DNA from 3 places in the Paenibacillus enshidis genome. Region 3 is predicted to be linked to each of the others. Evidence: predicted binding sites of a transcription regulator. Region 3 holds the regulator's gene; each other region holds the start of a gene.
The links. Region 3 encodes LexA, which represses DNA repair genes until DNA is damaged. Its sites were predicted from a motif close to CGAACATATGTTCG; they were not measured.
Positions count from the first base shown of each region.

Region 1: the regulator LexA is predicted to act here: its motif matches at 3,097-3,110, upstream of recA (recombinase RecA).
Region 2: the regulator LexA is predicted to act here: its motif matches at 2,210-2,223, upstream of addB (helicase-exonuclease AddAB subunit AddB).

Region 1 covers NZ_JBHHMI010000004.1:301,137-307,223, reverse strand. Annotated here, with positions in the region: gene rny (ribonuclease Y) at 1-840, opposite strand, end outside; gene ACE41H_RS07570 (regulatory protein RecX) at 1,130-1,867, opposite strand; gene recA (recombinase RecA) at 1,966-3,027, opposite strand; gene ACE41H_RS07560 (competence/damage-inducible protein A) at 3,263-4,528, opposite strand; gene pgsA (CDP-diacylglycerol--glycerol-3-phosphate 3-phosphatidyltransferase) at 4,633-5,220, opposite strand; gene ACE41H_RS07550 (YajQ family cyclic di-GMP-binding protein) at 5,415-5,906, opposite strand; gene ACE41H_RS07545 (RodZ domain-containing protein) at 6,064-6,087, opposite strand, start outside.
Region 2 covers NZ_JBHHMI010000003.1:130,075-136,161, forward strand. Annotated here, with positions in the region: gene ACE41H_RS05025 (Na/Pi cotransporter family protein) at 1-607, opposite strand, end outside; gene ACE41H_RS05030 (class I SAM-dependent rRNA methyltransferase) at 766-2,139, shown strand; gene addB (helicase-exonuclease AddAB subunit AddB) at 2,340-5,846, shown strand; gene addA (helicase-exonuclease AddAB subunit AddA) at 5,849-6,087, shown strand, end outside.
Region 3 covers NZ_JBHHMI010000001.1:340,766-346,852, reverse strand. Annotated here, with positions in the region: gene ACE41H_RS01465 (HAD family hydrolase) at 1-368, opposite strand, end outside; gene ACE41H_RS01460 (hypothetical protein) at 434-958, opposite strand; gene ACE41H_RS01455 (DUF896 domain-containing protein) at 1,059-1,262, opposite strand; gene ACE41H_RS01450 (LysM peptidoglycan-binding domain-containing protein) at 1,360-1,725, opposite strand; gene lexA (transcriptional repressor LexA) at 2,011-2,637, shown strand; gene ACE41H_RS01440 (hypothetical protein) at 2,840-3,055, shown strand; gene glnA (type I glutamate--ammonia ligase) at 3,204-4,532, opposite strand; gene ACE41H_RS01430 (MerR family transcriptional regulator) at 4,602-5,015, opposite strand; gene ACE41H_RS01425 (methionine gamma-lyase family protein) at 5,101-6,087, opposite strand, start outside.

The DNA of each region.
Region 1 (6,087 bases), on a different contig from region 3:
CATTTCTTCGATACGGGCCGGATGAATCCGCCCGTCTGCGACGAGTTTCTCCAGAGCGGTCCGTGCAATTTCACGGCGGATGGGATCAAATCCGGACAAGATTACAGCCTCAGGCGTATCATCGATAATGAGATCAATGCCCGTAAGGGTCTCTAGCGCACGGATGTTACGTCCTTCACGTCCGATGATGCGCCCTTTCATTTCTTCATTCGGCAAAGTTACAACAGATACCGTCGTCTCGGCCACATGATCTGCGGCACAGCGTTGAATAGCCAATGTAATGATTTCGCGGGATTTCTTATCCGCTTCCTCTTTGGCCTGCTGCTCAATTTCCTTGATCATTTGAGCCGTCTCATGACGAACTTCCTGCTCTACGTTAGACAATATGATGCTCCTCGCATCCTCCATCGTAAGGTTGGATATCCGTTCCAGTTCTGTCACCTGACTTTTGTAAATCAGCTCAATTTGCTGCTGGGTTTCATCAATTCTTTTCTCTTTGTTAGCCACTTGTTCTTCTTTTCGTTCCAGCGATTCTATTTTTTTATCCAGCGACTCTTCCTTTTGCAGCAGTCTTCGTTCCTGCCGTTGAATTTCATTCCGACGTTCACGAGTTTCTTTTTCAGCTTCGTTACGGATGCGATGGACTTCGTCCTTCGCCTCCAGTACCGTTTCTTTCTTCAGTGCTTCTGCCTCTTTCTTTGCGTTCTCCACAATTTGTACGGCAGCTTGCTCCGCACTGGAAATTTTAGCTTCTGCAATAGATCTGCGAATAAAATAACCAATCCCGAACCCAAAGAATAATGCGGCTACAACGAGAATGATCGAGATTCCAGGACTCATACTGTTCACCTCCTCGTTGGTTCCTCCAAGGCATTCCTTGGGACTTGTTCAGTTGTTCATTACGCTTCATCAATGTGAACATGCTTCCACATGTACAATACCGCCCGAAGGGCGGCTTCACTTGTTATGGGCGATGAGAATCAGTTCCAGACGTCCCCTTTTGGGGAAGGAAAAAGAGGATCGTGTGAACACGGATTCATGTCCATTTTATTACTCGACAATCAGCATTGTCAAGAGAAGGCAAACATACATACGTCTCTCTGCCGCCAGCTCCGGGAAGGCTTACAGGCTAATCCCAAAGCAGTTCATCCTCCTCTGCTTTCAGATCTGTCTGGTCATTGCTGCGCAATGACTGAAGAACTCTTCTCGTAAGCTCGCCGGAATAACCACGCCTCATTAAAAATGAATAGGTTTTTCGCTTTTTTTCGCTTGCTTCACCACGAGTCTGATCCCATTTTTTCTGACCTGCCTGCAATGCGCTCTCCCATTCCTCCGCCTCGCTGATATCGCCGAGTGCATGGGCAATGATCGATCTGTCCACACCTTTTTGCTGAAGCTCCTGCCTGATCCATAACTTCCCTTTTCCCCGACCGGATACTCTCTGCCGTGCCCACTGCCTGGCATACAGTTCGTCATCCACCAGCCTCTCTTTTTCTAGACGGGCCAATGTTTCCTCTACGACTGCCGGTTCCAGTTCTCTCTCCAGCAAGCGCCTTGACAGCTCCTGACGTGTTCGCGGTTTGCGCGCCAAATATTGCAATGACATGACATATGCCTGCTGCCTCTCATCTGCCATGACAATGTCCGACAGCTCACTTTTATTGAAAAACGAACCTTTGGTCATGTGGTATTTGATCATGACATCCTCAAGAACAGATAGCGAATACGGTCCGAAGTGTATCATGTATCTGCCCCGCATGCCGCGCTTTCCCTGCTCTACCCTGGTAATTTCAAGCTCCTCATCACCCGGGAAATGTTCTATGCCCTGCTGAATTGTATGCTTCTCTTCCACCGGCTCATACTTCATTCCTGAAAGGCCCTCTCTTAGCTTTCCTTTTTTAAGATATATAAATGAAAACGCCCTGCTCATCACAAGCAGGGCGCCATTGTAATCCAATATAACGATTATTCAAGCTCAAGCAGTTCTTGCTCTTCTTTGGCTTCCTTCGCAAGATCCTCAGCGCTCGGAGCCGCAACCGTCGTAACGAGATTGCTTGCAACGCGGATTTTCTGTTCAATGGCATTCGTCAGGTTCTGATTTTCTTTCAGGAACTGCTTGGCATTCTCACGGCCTTGACCGAGACGCTCCCCTTCATAAGAATACCAGGCGCCGCTCTTATCAACAATGTCAAGCTCGGTACCCATATCGAGCAAGCTGCCTTCCCTGGAAATGCCTTCTCCGTACATGATATCCACTTCGGCTTGTTTGAAAGGAGGGGCCACTTTATTTTTAACAACTTTAATCCGGGTGCGGTTACCCACGACGTCGTTGCCCATTTTCAAACTTTCAATACGGCGTACATCCAGCCGGACTGTGGAGTAGAACTTCAGAGCACGGCCGCCCGGCGTCGTCTCCGGATTGCCAAACATAACGCCGACTTTCTCGCGCAACTGGTTGATGAAGATGGCAATGGTCTTCGATTTGTTGATGGCACCGGAGAGCTTGCGCAGAGCCTGGGACATCAGGCGTGCCTGCAGACCCACATGCGAATCTCCCATTTCACCTTCGATTTCAGCCTTCGGTACGAGAGCCGCTACCGAGTCAATAACAATGATATCTACTGCGCCACTGCGCACAAGCGCTTCGGCAATCTCCAACGCCTGCTCACCCGTGTCCGGCTGGGAAAGCAGCAGTTCGTCAATGTTGACACCCAGTTTTTTTGCATAGGAAGGATCCAGAGCATGCTCCGCATCAATGAAGGCAGCCTGTCCGCCAGTCTTCTGTACTTCGGCAATCGCATGCAACGCTACCGTCGTTTTACCTGAAGATTCCGGTCCGTATATTTCAATAATGCGGCCTCTTGGAAAGCCGCCGGTTCCTAGCGCAATATCCAGAGCAATCGATCCACTGGGAATTGTCTCCACCTGCATGTGAGTCGATTCACCCAGCTTCATGATCGAACCTTTACCAAATTGCTTTTCTATTTGACGGAGCGCCATATCCAGCGCAGCACGACGATCTGACAATTAGCTCACATCCTTCATTGTTTATACTGTTATAATACCTTGTTTGGACACGTTTGCCAAGCATTTTTTCGAACATACATTCGTTTTTTTTTGCGCTGTCCGATAACATCCGACAACTTTGGACCAGCACAAGGGAGCATTCTTTAATGATAGTAAAGAAGTATTCACTTCCTCAAACAAAAAAAGAACCGTTGGCAAATTCGTTGCCACGGTCCTTCCGTGTAACTGGATTATATCATTCTTTTTCATTTTCTACAAGCCGGCGCCACAGTCTGTATAAAATAGCCTTGGCCGAGCGGATGCGAATGGTCTCCCGGTTGCCGTTCAGGCGCAGCTCATGAATCTCCGTCTCCTTGCCCCGCTCCGCGATCGCAATATAGACAAGCCCTGCAGGCTTAAGCTCGGAATAACCCGGACCCGCCACGCCTGTAACCGACAGCCCGAAATCGCTGTCCATGACCATTCTGACCTGCTCTGCGAGCACCTGCGCCACCTCCGGGCTCACCGCTCCCGGACAATTCTCTCCCTCAAGGTAATCATGGGGCACATTCAGCAGCTTCTTCTTGATCTCGTTGGAGTAACAAACGATTCCGCCTTTGAAAATCGTAGCGCTGCCTGGAATGGACGTTAGCATTTCCATAACGAGACCACCCGTGCAGCTTTCCGCCGCCCCGACTGTCAGTCCCAGTTGGCTCATCCATTCCACAATGATTTTTTCCAGGGGCACATCTTCACTGGCATACAGGTGCTCAGGCAGACGCTGCTGGATCTGTACCTCCGCCGCATTCAGTTTGACAAGCGCTTCCGCTTCGCTTGCCGCCTTCGTAGACACCCTGATCGTCACTTCCCCTTCCTTGGCGTAAGGGGCGATTGTCGGATCGCTCTGCCCTTCGATCAGATCAATCAGCCTCGTTTCAAGCGCAGATTCGCCGATACCGGCAAACTTCAGCATTTTGGAGTAAATCGCCATTGCGCTTCCACCTAATGCGTGCTGCAGAATCCACGGCTTTGCCTCCTGTTCAAACATCGGCTTTAATTCCTTGGGAGGACCGGGCAGAATAACATAGTATTTCCCCTCTTGTACAAGCGCGTTGCCCACAGCTAGCCCGGTTTCATTTTTCAGCGGTGTGGCTCCAGCAATCGTCAAGGCCTGGCGACGGTTGTTCTCCGTCATTTCAACACCACGATCCCGGAAGAAGCCCTCGATTTTATCCATCGATAATCTGTCGATATGCAGCTCGCGTCCCAGCACGGAGGCAATCGCATCCTTGGTCAGATCATCCTGGGTCGGCCCCAGCCCGCCGGAAAACAGAATAATATCCGCCCGGCTCTGCGCCGCTTTCACCGCGCTCTCAAGGCGTGTCATATTGTCGCCTACCACGGTTTGAAAGTAGACATCAACCCCGATCGCCGCCAGCTCCTGGGATAGATACTGGGCGTTTGTGTTCACAATTTGCCCCAGCAACAATTCGGTGCCTACTGCGATGATTTCTGCTTTCATTTCGGTGTCCCCCATATCAATTAATATCGCATCTCCGCTGCTCCAAAAGAAAAAGCAATAGGCAACCCTATTGCATTCGTCCTCAAGCACAGGAAAGCCTGTGCTCAAGCTTTGGAGGAACGGAGCAAATGCTTATTCTTTACAAAATAATCATACCCCGAATAAATGGTAATGACAGCGGCCGCCCAAATCGCAATTTGATCAAACGGAATCCCCATAAAAACAAAAGGGAAATTGTTGATCAGCAAAGCAACAATCGCCACGATCTGTATGACCGTTTTCAGCTTGCCCCAATTGCTCGCAGCCACCACGGAGCCGTCAAGCAGCGCAATCTGCCGCAGTCCGGTAACGGCAAACTCCCGGCTTACGATAACTACAGCCACCCAGGAATCCAGCTTCCCCATCTCCACAAGCGAGATGAGCACTGCAGTGACAAGCAGCTTGTCCGCCAGCGGATCAAGCAGCTTGCCCAAATTGGTCACCAGGTTGTGCTTGCGGGCCAGGTATCCGTCGATACCGTCCGTGCTTGCGGCCACGATAAAAATAAGCGCGGCAAGCAGCTGGTTGAAAGGCAGACTGAAGGTCCCCCATTGCAGCGGCTCAGGATAGAAGCTAAACTCCACTAGCAGGCAGATCATCATAAGCGGAATAAGACAAATCCGTGCCAGTGTAATTTTGTTGGGTAAATTCACAGTTCACTCTCCCCTGACAATTCTTAAATGCTTATGTAATTCGAACAGCGTCATCGCCGATGGCTTATCCGTGTATCGACTTCAAGTATAATATACGGCTGAAAGACGTGTCAAAACAGGGCTATGCCTGTATCCGCCGGATGCCAAAAGCAAAAAAACTCTGGCGCAACCGCACGGTACACCAGAGGAAAGCCTTATTTGAAGTTTGTGAATTGCAGGTCGATGGAAAGATCCGCTTTATGCAGCATCTGAATGATCTCCTGAAGATCGTTTTTGCTTTTGCCTGTTACACGGATTTGATCCCCTTGAATCTGACTCTTCACCTTCAACTTCGAATCGCGGATCAGAATGTTGATCTTTTTCGCATTTTCCTGATCAATCCCCTGCTTGAAGCTCAGCTTTTGCCGGACCGTGCCCATCGAAGCAGGCTCCAGCTTGCCGTAATCGATATTTTTGACAGCAAGCCCGCGTTTGATCATTTTGGATTTCAAAATGTCGATGACCGCATTCAGCTTGTATTCGTCGTCCGACGTAATTGTCAGAGCATCCTTATCCAGCTTGAGACTGCTCTTGCTGTCCTTGAAATCAAAGCGTGTCTCAATTTCACGTTCCGCCTGGTCCACGGCATTCACAAGCTCCTGCATGTCCATCTTGGAAACAATGTCGAATGAATTTTCTGAAGCCATATCGTCACATTCCTTTCGGAAGAAAGTTCAAACTATAATTATATGGAAAAGCGATCCGGATGTCTAATATTCCACATGGAAAAAGGTGCTTTTCACGGTATACCCGAAAAAAACACCTCATAAAACAAGACAGTTAAGAGACAGCTCGCAGTCGGCGTTATTCCACGGCCGAGTCCGTTTC
Region 2 (6,087 bases), on a different contig from region 3:
TGATGGCCGTCAGGCAGGCGCCAGCGGTGAAGGCCCACCACATGCTGTCCCCGGAGCGTTCAAGGAACCAGCGGAACATGCCGGCATCGCTGACCCAGGGGCCGATGGCCTGCATGACCCGGATGCCGCCGAGCAGCAGGGCGAAGCCGGCGCAGGCAAGGCTGGCATATTGAAAGGCAAGCAGCTTAGACGGCGGTTTGGTACGGAAAGGGGCTTCCCGCTCCACGATGATGACGGACACGGCCCAGGCCAGCAGCGAAATTATAAGCAGGGGCATGGCCCATCGACCAAGCTGCAGGCTGAGCAGCTCGGTCGTGACGACAGTGCCGATGTTCGTGCCCAGGATAATGCCGAGCGTGCGTCCGTAGGTGAGCAGTCCGGCGTTGACAAGCCCGATGGTCAACACGGTGACGGCCGTGCTGCTTTGCAGCAGAGCGGTAAGGCCTGAGCTGAAGAGAAGCCCTTTCAAGGGAGAAGCTGTGGCGCGGTTCAGCCAGCTGGACAGCAGCGGCCCGCCCAATTGCCGGAGCGCGGCTTCCATCAGCTTCATTCCCCCAAGGAAAACGAGCAGACCGCCTGACAGAGGAAGTATAATATGAAAGAACACGGAGAAATCTCCTTTCCGATCCAATTCGTTGTTCTGATTGAAAAAAACGGCTATATCACGTATATGCGGCAGTGTGGACAACCATGACAGGTTAAATGAGTGAACATACCGGAAAGCGGCACAGGCGCCGCTTTCTGCAAATAGAGGAGTGTAATGCAATGGCATCAGTTATATTGGAGCGCGGCCGCAGGAAAAGGCTGGAGCAGGGGCATCCCTGGATTTTCAAAAATGAAATTGCATCCGTGGAAGGCGAGCCGTCTCCTGGAGAAGTGGTTGCAGTGCTGAATCACCAGGGACGTTTCCTGGCGTCCGGCTATTATAATCCCGCTTCACAAATTACCGTACGGGTGGTGTCCTATCAGCCGCTGGAGCGGATGGACAAGGCGTTTTTCGCGGATCGGTTCCGCGAATGCCTGAAGCACCGCCAGCGCTTTATTCCAGAGGGGGATGCTTACAGGCTGGTGTACGGGGAGGCGGATTTTCTGCCAGGTCTGATCGTGGACCGTTTTAAGGATGTGCTGGTGGTTCAACTGCTTACGCTGGGCATGGACTGCTGCCGGGAGGAGATCACCGAAGCGCTTGTCGAGGTGTTCGGGCCTGCCGGGATCTATGAACGCAGCGATGTGTCCATACGTGAGCTTGAAGGGCTGGAGCAGCGCAAAGGCCCGCTTTACGGTGAATGCCCGCGCCATGTAACCGTGACGGAGAACGGGCTGCTCATCAAGGTGGATATCGTGGAAGGGCAGAAGACAGGCTACTTCTTTGACCAGCGCGAGAACAGAGCTGCCATCGCTCCGCTCATGAAGGGATGGGGGGCAAGAAGCGGCATTACGCTGCAGATGGTCGAGGCCGACGGACAACAGGTGCAAAGACCTGTCAATAAAAGCGGCAAAGTCGTTGAATTCCCGTACTGGGACGGAGCGACAGTGCTGGAATGCTTCTCCCATACGGGAAGCTTCACCTTGAATGCCTGCAAATTCGGAGCCAAAAAGGTCACCTGCCTCGATATTTCAGAGCATGCCATTGAGAGTGCGCGGGAAAACGTGCGGTTGAACGGCTTTGAGGACCGGGTCGAATTTGTGGTCGAAGACGCGTTCAAGTACCTGCGGGAGCAGGTCAAGGGGACGGAGGAGCGTTACTTACGCGCGGAGGCGGGGCAGAAGAAGGTCGATACCTCCAAGCCGATTGTGGGCGGAGGCCGGACCTTTGACGTTGTTATTCTGGACCCGCCGGCGTTTGCGAAAACGAAAAGCGCCGTCAAGGGCGCGAGCCGAGGATATAAGGACATCAATCTGCACGGCATGAAGCTTGTCAATGAAGGCGGTTTTCTCGTCACTGCAAGCTGCTCCTACCATATGCGCCCGGACCTTTTTCTGGATACGATTCAGGAGGCGGCGGCGGACGCCGGCAAGATTCTGCGGCTTGTAGAATGGCGTACTGCAGGCAAAGACCATCCGCAAATTTTGGGGGTAGAGGAAGGCCATTACTTGAAATTTGCCGTCTTTGAGGTGCGGAGCCGCGCCCGGATGTAGTCATCAAGCACCCTTTGAAAGGCAGGCTACCGTCTGTTTACTCAAGGGGTTTTTTGCCTTGTTTTTTATCCAAACATACGTTCCTTTGGAAGCAGTTGTGCTATACTTATAGTTATTTAAACGAACTGCCGCATGCTGTTATGCGTCAAGCCTTACATCACCAGGCAGCATGCTGAAATAGAGTTGGAGGGTGAATGCTGATGTCACTCCGTTTTTTGATCGGCCGCTCGGGCAGCGGCAAAACGACACGGATTCGCGAGGAAATCATTGGGGAGCTAAAGGAACAGCCGCAGGGCAAGCCGCTTATCCTGCTTGTCCCGGAACAGGCAACCTTCCATACGGAGCATGATCTGCTGTCGTCGCGTGAGATCAAGGGAAGCGTGCGCGCCCAGGTGCTGGGCTTCCGCCGGCTCGCCTACAGAGTCATGCAGGAGACAGGAGGTGTAGCGCGAACCCCCGTGACGGAAGAAGGCAAAAAAATGCTGCTTTATAAAATCGTGCGCCGCAGGAAGGACGAACTGCAGGTGTTCCGTGATTCGGGCGACCAGCTCGGCTTTGTTGACCGTCTGAACGCCTTGTTTACTGAATTTAAAAGGTACGGGGAGAATCCTGCTTCCCTGCCGGAGCAGCTGGGGCGGATACAGGGAGAGTCAGGTTCACCGATCCTGGGCAGCAAGATTCAGGATATATTGACCCTCTACCGGGACTTCGAGCAGGAGCTGGCCCCCTTGTATCTGGATGGCGAGGATACGATGATGCGTCTGGCCGCACAGATTCCGCACTCTTCCTGGCTGGACGGTGCCAACGTCTGGCTGGACGGTTATCGTGGATTTACGCCGCAGGAATATAAAGTGATCGAGCAGCTGCTGCTGTCTTCCGTTTCCCTGACGGTGTCCCTGACGCTGGACCGGGCATATGCGCCTGACCGTCTGCCGCATGAGCTGGACCTGTTTCATCCGACGGCGTCGGTATATGTGAAGCTGCAGGGCATGGCACGGGAGCGGGGCATAGACGTCCGTGTTGAAGCGCTGCAGCCTCAGACTTTGCCGCGCTTCGCCTCCAGTCCCGAACTGGCTCATCTGGAAGCCGGATTTGACCGGCGCACAGTCTGGGCATCCACTGAGCCCCCGGCCGGCATCGAGCTGTATGCCGCCGCCGACCGCCGCGCCGAGCTGGGAGGGGCGATCCGCGAAATGAGGCGGCTGGCGCGCGAGGAAGGGATACGCTACCGCGACATGGCCGTGTTCGTCCGCAATCCTGCCGATTATGAGCATCTGCTGGAGCCACTTTTCGCAAAATATGAGGTTCCGCTCTTCATTGACCAGAAACGGGATATTTTGCATCATCCACTGGTTGAATTTGTGCGTGCTTCTCTCGATATCGTACGCAGACGCTGGCGCTATGAGGACGTGTTCAGGGCGGTAAAGACCGACCTGCTGCTCCCGCCGGACGGGAGTGTGACCCGTGACTTCATGGACGAACTGGAGAATTATGTGCTGGCCTGCGGTATTCAGGGCAGCCGTTGGACGGACGGCACTCCCTGGCAGGCCGTGCCAAACCTGTCGCTTGAAATGGATGAAACCGAGCGGGTTCAAGCCCGCGATGAAACGCTGGAACGGATGGAGCGGTGCCGGGCTGCTGTAGTTGTGCCGCTGCACGCTTTCGAAAAAAGGATGTCCAGGGCCAAAACCGCCAGAGAGCAATGTGAGGCGGTGTACCGCCTGCTGGAGGACGCGGATATAGGCAGCAAGCTGGACCGGATGATTAGTTATGCGCAAGAGCAGGGTGAACCGGAGCGTGCGCGGGAGCACAGCCAGATCTGGGACGCCGTGCTCGAGCTGCTGGATCAGATCCATGAGATGGTGGGCGAGGAGAAGCTGCCGTTCGAGCTGTTCGCAGGCATGCTGGAAACGGGGCTGGCCGAATACCGCTTGGCTCTTATTCCGCCCGCGCTGGATCAGGTGCTGGCAGGAAGCCCTGACCGTACCCGGGTCAGCGGCATTCAGTATGCTTTTCTGCTAGGCGTGAACGAAGGCGTCATGCCCGCCGTGCCGCAGGAGGAGGGCGTGCTCAGCGAGGAGGAGCGAAGCAGGTTGTCCGAGCAGGGAATCGCGCTTGCTCCGGATGTGACGCGCATGCTGCTGGATGAGCGTTTTCTCGCCTATACGGCGATGACCACGGCGGGACGCAAGCTGTGGGTCAGCTACCCGGTCGCCGATGAAGAGGGCAGGACACTGTTGCCGTCGGAATACATCAGATATTTGCGTCTGATGTTCAGAGGGCTGAAGGAAAAGCCGCTGCTGAGCCAGCCGCTGCCGGGAGCGGACTGGATGGCTCAGGCAGAATATGCGCAGCATGCACCTGAGGCGCTGTCCCAGTTGATCGTGCAGCTGCGGCAGTGGTTGCGCGGCGCGGACATAGCTGAACTGTGGTGGGAGGTCTACAACTGGTATGCAGGTGGCAGCGGAGAGAACCGTGTGAAGCTGGAAATCCTGCTGACCTCCCTGTTCTATGAAAACCGGGCTCAGCCGCTGCGGCAGGAGACGAGCCGGGTTCTGTACGGCAAGCGGTTGCGGACTAGCGTATCGCGGATGGAGCGTTTTGTGGCCTGTCCATTTTCGCATTTCGCGTCCCACGGGCTGAAGCTGAAGGAACGGCAGGTCTATAAGCTGAAGGCGCCGGACATCGGTCAGCTGTTTCACGCGGCCCTGGGGAATATGGCGGCTCGCCTGAAAGCAGACAACCGCAGCTGGGGCAGTCTCAGTTCGGAGGAATGCCGGCGTGAAGCGGAGGCGACGGTTGACCAGCTGGCACCGCGGCTGCAGGGCAAAATTTTGCTGAGCTCGAAGCGTTACGGTTATATTTTCCGCAAACTGAAGGATGTCGTCAGCCGGGCTTCCCTCATTCTGGGCGAGCATGCCCGCAGGGGAAGCTTTGAACCGCTCGGCCTCGAGCTGGATTTCGGTCCGGGCAAGGAGCTGCCTCCGCTGACGTTTGAACTGGAGAACGGCGTGGTTATGGAAGTGATCGGCCGCATTGACCGGGTCGATGTGGCGGAAGGTGAAGAGGGCCTGCTGCTGCGGGTCATTGACTATAAATCAAGCCATAAAGATCTAAAGCTGCACGAGGTCTATTATGGTCTTGCCCTGCAGATGCTGACTTATCTGGACGTGTTGTTGGAAGGAGCGGAGGAATGGCTGGGTGAACCCGCCTACCCGGCAGGTACCCTGTATTTCCACGTTCATAATCCGCTGCTGCAATCCGCCAACGGCATGAGCGCCGGGCAGGCCGGGCAGGAGCTGCTGAAACGGTTCAAGATGAAGGGCCTGCTGCTGGCCGACCGTGACGTCATATCCAAAATGGATGCGGAGCTGGACAAAGGCCATTCGGCCATTTTGCCCGTGGCGGTCAAGGCGGATGGCGGCTTTTACAGCAGCGCGGCGGTGGCGAGTCCGGAGCAGTGGAAATCGCTGCTGTCCGCCGTGCGCAGCAATATCCGGAATATCGGAACACGGATGACGGAAGGTGAGGTTGATATCGTTCCCTACCGTATCCAGCAGGAGACCGCCTGCGATTTTTGCTCCTACAGATCTGTATGCCAGTTCGACGATAGCCTGGAAGGGAGCAGGTACAAGCATTTGGCGAAGCCGGGAAAAGAACAGCTGTGGGACATGCTGAACAACAATCATGAAGGAGGGAGGACGTAGTGATGCACATACCAAAGCCGGAAGGCAGCTTCTGGAGCGACGAGCAGTGGCAGGCCATCGTGCAGTCCGGTGACGACATGCTGGTGGCTGCTGCGGCAGGCTCAGGCAAAACTGCGGTGCTGGTCGAACGGATTATCCGCAAAATCGCCGATCCCGAACTTGGCTTCAGTGTAGACCGGCTGCTGGTGGCAACCTTTACGAAGGCCGCCGCCTCCGAAATGCGCCACAGAATCCGCGAGGC
Region 3 (6,087 bases):
TGTTCGGCAAGTCTGCCAGCCAGCCCGTCATCGGATACCCCAACTTGTTCGAGTCCTCTTCTCCAGGATTCCTTGCGGTATACGGGCGCCAACTGTTCCAGCTGCCGGAATTCGGGCTGATCTCCGCCAGTAAAAGTTGCCCACAAGCCTTCAAAAGGATTAATGCCTATCATTTTCGTAAAAGGGAAGGTCTCATAGGATTCATAAAGTAATCTGGCCTCTGCCCTTACCGCATCTTCCAGCTTGACCGGATCCACCCCGGTTGCCTCGGAGGCCGTCTGACATACGGCTGCAAACGCTTCTTCAACACTGCGCTCATCCCACAACAGTGTATCATCCAGATCAAACATTACCGCTTGAATCGTCATCCTGCTAGTCCCACTCCTTCATTTAATTCACCCGATGGCTGTTAAAGCCTGTTCCGTGTGTACGATTATGACTCGGACCCTTCCGATTGAAACGCGATTTGGTTGGAAGCTGCAAATTTCTCGAGCCGTTCTGCGATGGCACCGGTATCATACCGGCCCAGCGTTTTGTTAAAAATCCAGTTGCCACCTTTGCCCTGCTTTTCAACGATAACATATCCGGATTGAACCTTGATCCCCTTGATCTGATCCGCTGGCATGGAACGCTCTCTGCCGCCTTTTAACGTATACAGAGCGTTTTTGCCAACCCGCAGGTACGGACGGCGAAGAAAAAATACAACTGCAAGCAGTATATAGAGTCCGAATACAAGCCAATCCATGCCCCTCATGCCTATCTGTGTCCAGAACATGGTCAAGACCAGATACAGGACAGACAGGCCCATCAGCATGATCGGGACTGTCAAATTGCGCCCATAATATGTATCGCCGGCATTGCCTGTGCTGCTGCCGATCGGTTGTCCCCCCTGCTTTCTGCGCTGTTTGTTCACTTTCTCCATGTTTTTGCGAATTTTTCTTTCAAATGAACCAGCCATATGCACATTTCCTTCCTCTAAATAGTGACGGCGCATCTGCACGGGCCGCCGACAAGCGGACCGGACCATAACACCGGCTGTATATCGCTATATAATGTAATTAATGCTTTAGTCCTTTGTCTTGGTCCGGCTCGTCATCCACAAATTCGATGGATTCCAGCTGCTGGCGGAAATTTTTGCGGATGTTGCCCAGATAAATTTCGCGAAGCTCGGCTCTTTCCTTTATTTCGGCTTCAGTCAGGCCCTCTCCTTTTGCTTTGCGCGCGAGCTCATTGATGCGCGCTACCAAGCTGTCAATATCCAATTTTTGTCCCCTCCAAATAAGCAAAGATACTATACACTTTGACACGTTAAAAAGAGCTTGTCAAGGTTCCCCTGCAAGCTCCGCAACAGGCTTGTTCTCAAAATTCTGGCAGGTGCAGCACATCCCCCGCCCTGATTCCGGAGCTCTTAAGCCCGTTGATCCGAATAATTCCTTCCATATAAACTCTTGTATCCATATGGTCGGGTTTGTGTTCCTGTGCGATTGCCCACAACGTATCCCCTGAAAGTACGACTACCTTCTCCCCGGATGCATGCAAACCGGACGAACCTGCAAATACTGTAAACAGGCCGGCAAAAGAAATCCAGAGCACGATTACGACAACGATTAAACGAAGCAGGCCGACCAGTGAGTTTTCCTTCTGCGCGGCGGTTCTCACGTCCGTGTGTCCGCCCTGTACCGTGGCCGTATGATATATGCTTTGATAGGAGCTGTATTTTAACATGTCAACAACCTCCAAACATGTGTTCTTGTTTATCTCGAAACCAATATAACACGAACACATGTTTTGCACAAGTGCGAATTAGAACGCATGTTCCCTTTTATTTTCTTTCTGATTTCATCTGTAAAACCGCATCTGTTCAAGCACGGTTTGCGGCTGCGGAGCCTGCTGAACAATAACTTTTCATCAGCAAAAATTTGTTTGCCGACTTTCAGAACTTATGTTTGTACGAACGACAGTTCTATGCTATAATTTTCCCAAACGTTACTTAAATGGGGTTGATGGGATATGTCTAAGATTTCCAGTAGACAGCAGGCAATTTTGGAATTCATACGTAATGAGGTTCGCTTAAAGGGATACCCTCCCTCTGTAAGAGAGATCGGGGAGGCGGTCGGACTCGCCTCCAGCTCTACTGTCCATGGACATCTGGACAGGCTTGAGAAGAAAGGGCTAATCCGCCGGGATCCCACCAAGCCGCGGGCAATCGAGCTGCTCGGCCAGGAGGATTCGGATCAGACACATATGTTCAGCTATACGGTAACCCGGGTCCCGGTGGTCGGCAAGGTAACCGCAGGCATTCCGATCACGGCCACAGAGAATATCGAGGATTATTTTCCACTGCCTCAGCAATTTGTCGGCGATGACAAGATATTTATGCTGTCTGTTGTAGGAGACAGTATGATCGAAGCAGGCATCAGTAATGGAGACTTTGTTATTGTAAGACAGCAGCAAACAGCTAATAACGGAGATATTGTTGTGGCGATGACGGAAGAGGACGAAGCGACCGTGAAGACCTTCTACAAAGAGAAAGATCATGTCCGGCTTCAACCCGAGAACCCGAAATATGAACCGCTGCGCTTGACCAAAGTCAGCATACTGGGCAAGGTAGTCGGTTTGTTCAGAGATTTCCACTAAATCAGCTTAGACCGAACACACCCCTGCATTTTGTGCTATCTTGCATAAAATGCAGGGGTGTTCCTGTTCCATCCGAAGTTCATGTGATGAATGATTCTGTTTCTGTGCTAATGCTGAGGAATGTCTGCCGTCAGGCAATTGTCCAATCAAGCACGGCTAAATGGCATATGTTATATCAACATATCCGAAAGGAGTTGTCAGAATGACTTATTATCCGGCAGCAGCGCCTATCGTCTGCCCTCCGATTCGAATCATCAATGATCGCTACTATCCAACGGTCGTTCCGGTAGTTCACCCCATTGAAGTGATCAACAAATGCCATCCGGTTCCTATACCGCATCATATGTACCCTGTAATCGTGAAAAACGACCCAAGCTGCTACATCTGCTCTGTAGGCAAAAAAAGAAGAGGCCGCTAAACAGCCCCCCCTTATCCAAATGTGACTATTTACAACCAAAAGCCTTGGAGTGTCCAAGGCTTTTCCGTCCGAACTTCATTTGCACGTTATATTTCCATCGTCCAAATAAATAAAGCCCTCAGCGCTGATGCGCCAAGGACTCTCCCCCTTAGTAAAGGGACAAATACTGATCCCTCTCCCATTGGTGAACCTGTGTGCGGTACATATCCCATTCGATTTCCTTGAGCTCATAGAAGTAGGCAAGAGCGTGGTCGCCAAGCGCGTCAGCAATGACTTCGCTGCGCAGCAGTTCGCCAAGCGCCTCTTTCAGATCAGCCGGCAGGCTGGCGATTCCTTCTTCCACCAGTTCCTCTTCTGTCATGACATAAATGTTACGGTCAATTGGAGCAGGCAGTGAAAGCTCGCGTTTGATGCCGTCCAGACCTGCTTTAAGCATAACGGCCAGCGCAAGATAAGGATTCGCGGCAGGGTCCGGATTGCGGACTTCGACGCGGGTGCTCAAACCGCGCGAAGCCGGTATACGGATCATCGGACTGCGGTTGCTTGCAGACCAGGCCACGTAAGACGGAGCTTCATAACCAGGCACAAGACGTTTGTACGAATTCACGGTCGGGTTCGTAATCGCCGCCATCGCGCGGGCATGCTTCAAAATACCGGCCATGTAATGGCGGGCTGTCCAGCTCAGGCCGAGCTGGTCATTTTCATCATAAAAAGCGTTCTCGTCGCCCTGGAACAACGATTGGTGGCAGTGCATGCCGGAACCGTTCACACCAAACAGCGGCTTCGGCATGAACGTTGCATGCAGGCCATGCTGTCTAGCGATCGTTTTCACTACGAGCTTGAACGTTTGAATCTGGTCGGCCGCTTTAATCGCATCGGCATATTTGAAGTCAATCTCATGCTGTCCCGGCGCCACCTCGTGGTGGGAGGCTTCGATCTCAAAGCCCATCTCCTCCAAGGTCAGTACGATTTCACGTCGGCAGTTTTCACCCAGATCTGTAGGGGCAAGATCAAAGTAGCCGCCTCTATCATTCAGCTCTTCGGTCGGATTACCTTTTTCATCGGTTTTGAACAGGAAAAATTCCGGCTCAGGTCCCACGTTCATGGACGAAAAGCCCATTTGCTCCGCTTCCTTCAGCACTCTCTTCAGAATGCCACGCGGGTCGCCAGCGAAAGGAGTGCCGTCAGGCATGTAAACGTCACAAATCAGACGCGCCACGCGATCCTGGGTAACCCAAGGGAAAATGACCCAGGTATCCAGATCAGGGTATAGATACATATCGGATTCTTCGATACGCACATAACCTTCGATCGAAGAGCCGTCAAACATCATTTTGTTATCCAGTGCTTTCACAAGCTGGCTCACCGGAATTTCCACGTTCTTGATCGTGCCGAGCAAATCCGTAAACTGCAGGCGGATAAAGCGTACATTCTCTTCCTGCGCAATGCGGAGAATGTCTTCTTTTGTATAACTCAATGTAACCTCTCCTTTTATCTGTTATCTGTGGACGGTATCCAAAAGAATTTTACAAATCTGAGAAATATCTCACTTATTATTAAAAAAGCGCGAGAGCTCCCCTTGAATGAGCGATACCTGTCCCGGGCGTTTGCCTGCCACCAGCTGCTGTTTCAGCAAACGGTGCAGCTGCGTATCGGACAGCTCACGGCGTTTGACTTCCGTATCGGCCGTAATGACTGTCGCTTCCTCGGATTCCTTGCTGACAGGGTTCATCACCTGCTTGATCCCTGCTATATTTACACCTTTTTCAATTAAAGCCTTTATTTCAAGCAGCCGTTCCACATCATTAAAGGAGAACAACCGCTGGTTGCCTGAGGTCCGCGCCGGAACAATCAGACTGTGCTGCTCATAATAACGAATCTGCCTGGCAGACAAATCAGTAAGCTTCATCACGATTCCAATCGGGAATAAGGCCATATTTCTGCGAATTTCGTCACCCATCGTTCATCAACCTTCCAGTGATCTATTCTACTCACCCCATTGTACATTTTCCTGATGTAAAATGTCAACGGCGTGTTAGGTAAACTCACAGTAAATTACGATCCTTCATCGTTTGCAGTGCTTTCAATACGCCAAATTTGACGTGGGAATACGTTAATCCGCCCTGCATATAGCCGATATACGGCTCCCGGATGGGCGCGTCTGCCGACAATTCAAGGCTGCCCCCCTGGATAAAAGTACCTGCCGCCATAATGACAGGATGTTCGTATCCGGGCATATCCCACGGCTCTGGCACCACATGACTGTCAACCGCAGCAGCCTTTTGAATTCCCTGTACAAACGCAATCAGATGCTCAGGCCCCGCAAAGGATACGGCTTGAATCAGATCGGTCCGATGCTCGTCCCAGGCCGGCTTGCTTGTAAATCCGATGGTCTCAAATACGGCGGCAGCAAAAATACTCCCCTTCACCGCCTGTCCCACGAGTGTCGGAGCCAGAAACAAGCCTTGATAGATGCTGCGCGTCGTCCCCAGCATTGCGCCAACCTCAGCGCCGATTCCCGGCGCCGTGAGGCGGTATGCAGCCAAATCGACATACCTTTTGCGTCCACATATGTAACCGCCGGTTTCGGCAATGCCTCCGCCCGGATTTTTGATTAAAGAGCCTGCGATCAAATCGGCACCAACCTCCGTAGGCTCCAGCTCTTCCGTAAACTCCCCGTAACAGTTGTCCACGAAGACGATCAGATCACTGCGGATCGCTTTGATCCGCCGCACCATTTCCCCAATACTGGCAACGGAGAACGAGGAGCGCCAGTCGTAGCCGCGGGAACGCTGGATGCCGATGACCTTGGTTGCCACCGTAATAGACGACTCGACCTGCTCCCAATCGACTTGTCCATCCGCCGTCAACGATGTCTCGCGGTAGCTCACGCCAAAATCCTGGAGCGAGCCTGTTCCGTCCCCCGGCTTCCCGATCACCTTATGCAGCGTATCATACGGCCGCCCTGTAATATACAGCAGTTCATCCCCCGGACGCAGCACGCCGAACAGCGCCGTTGCGATCGTATGCGT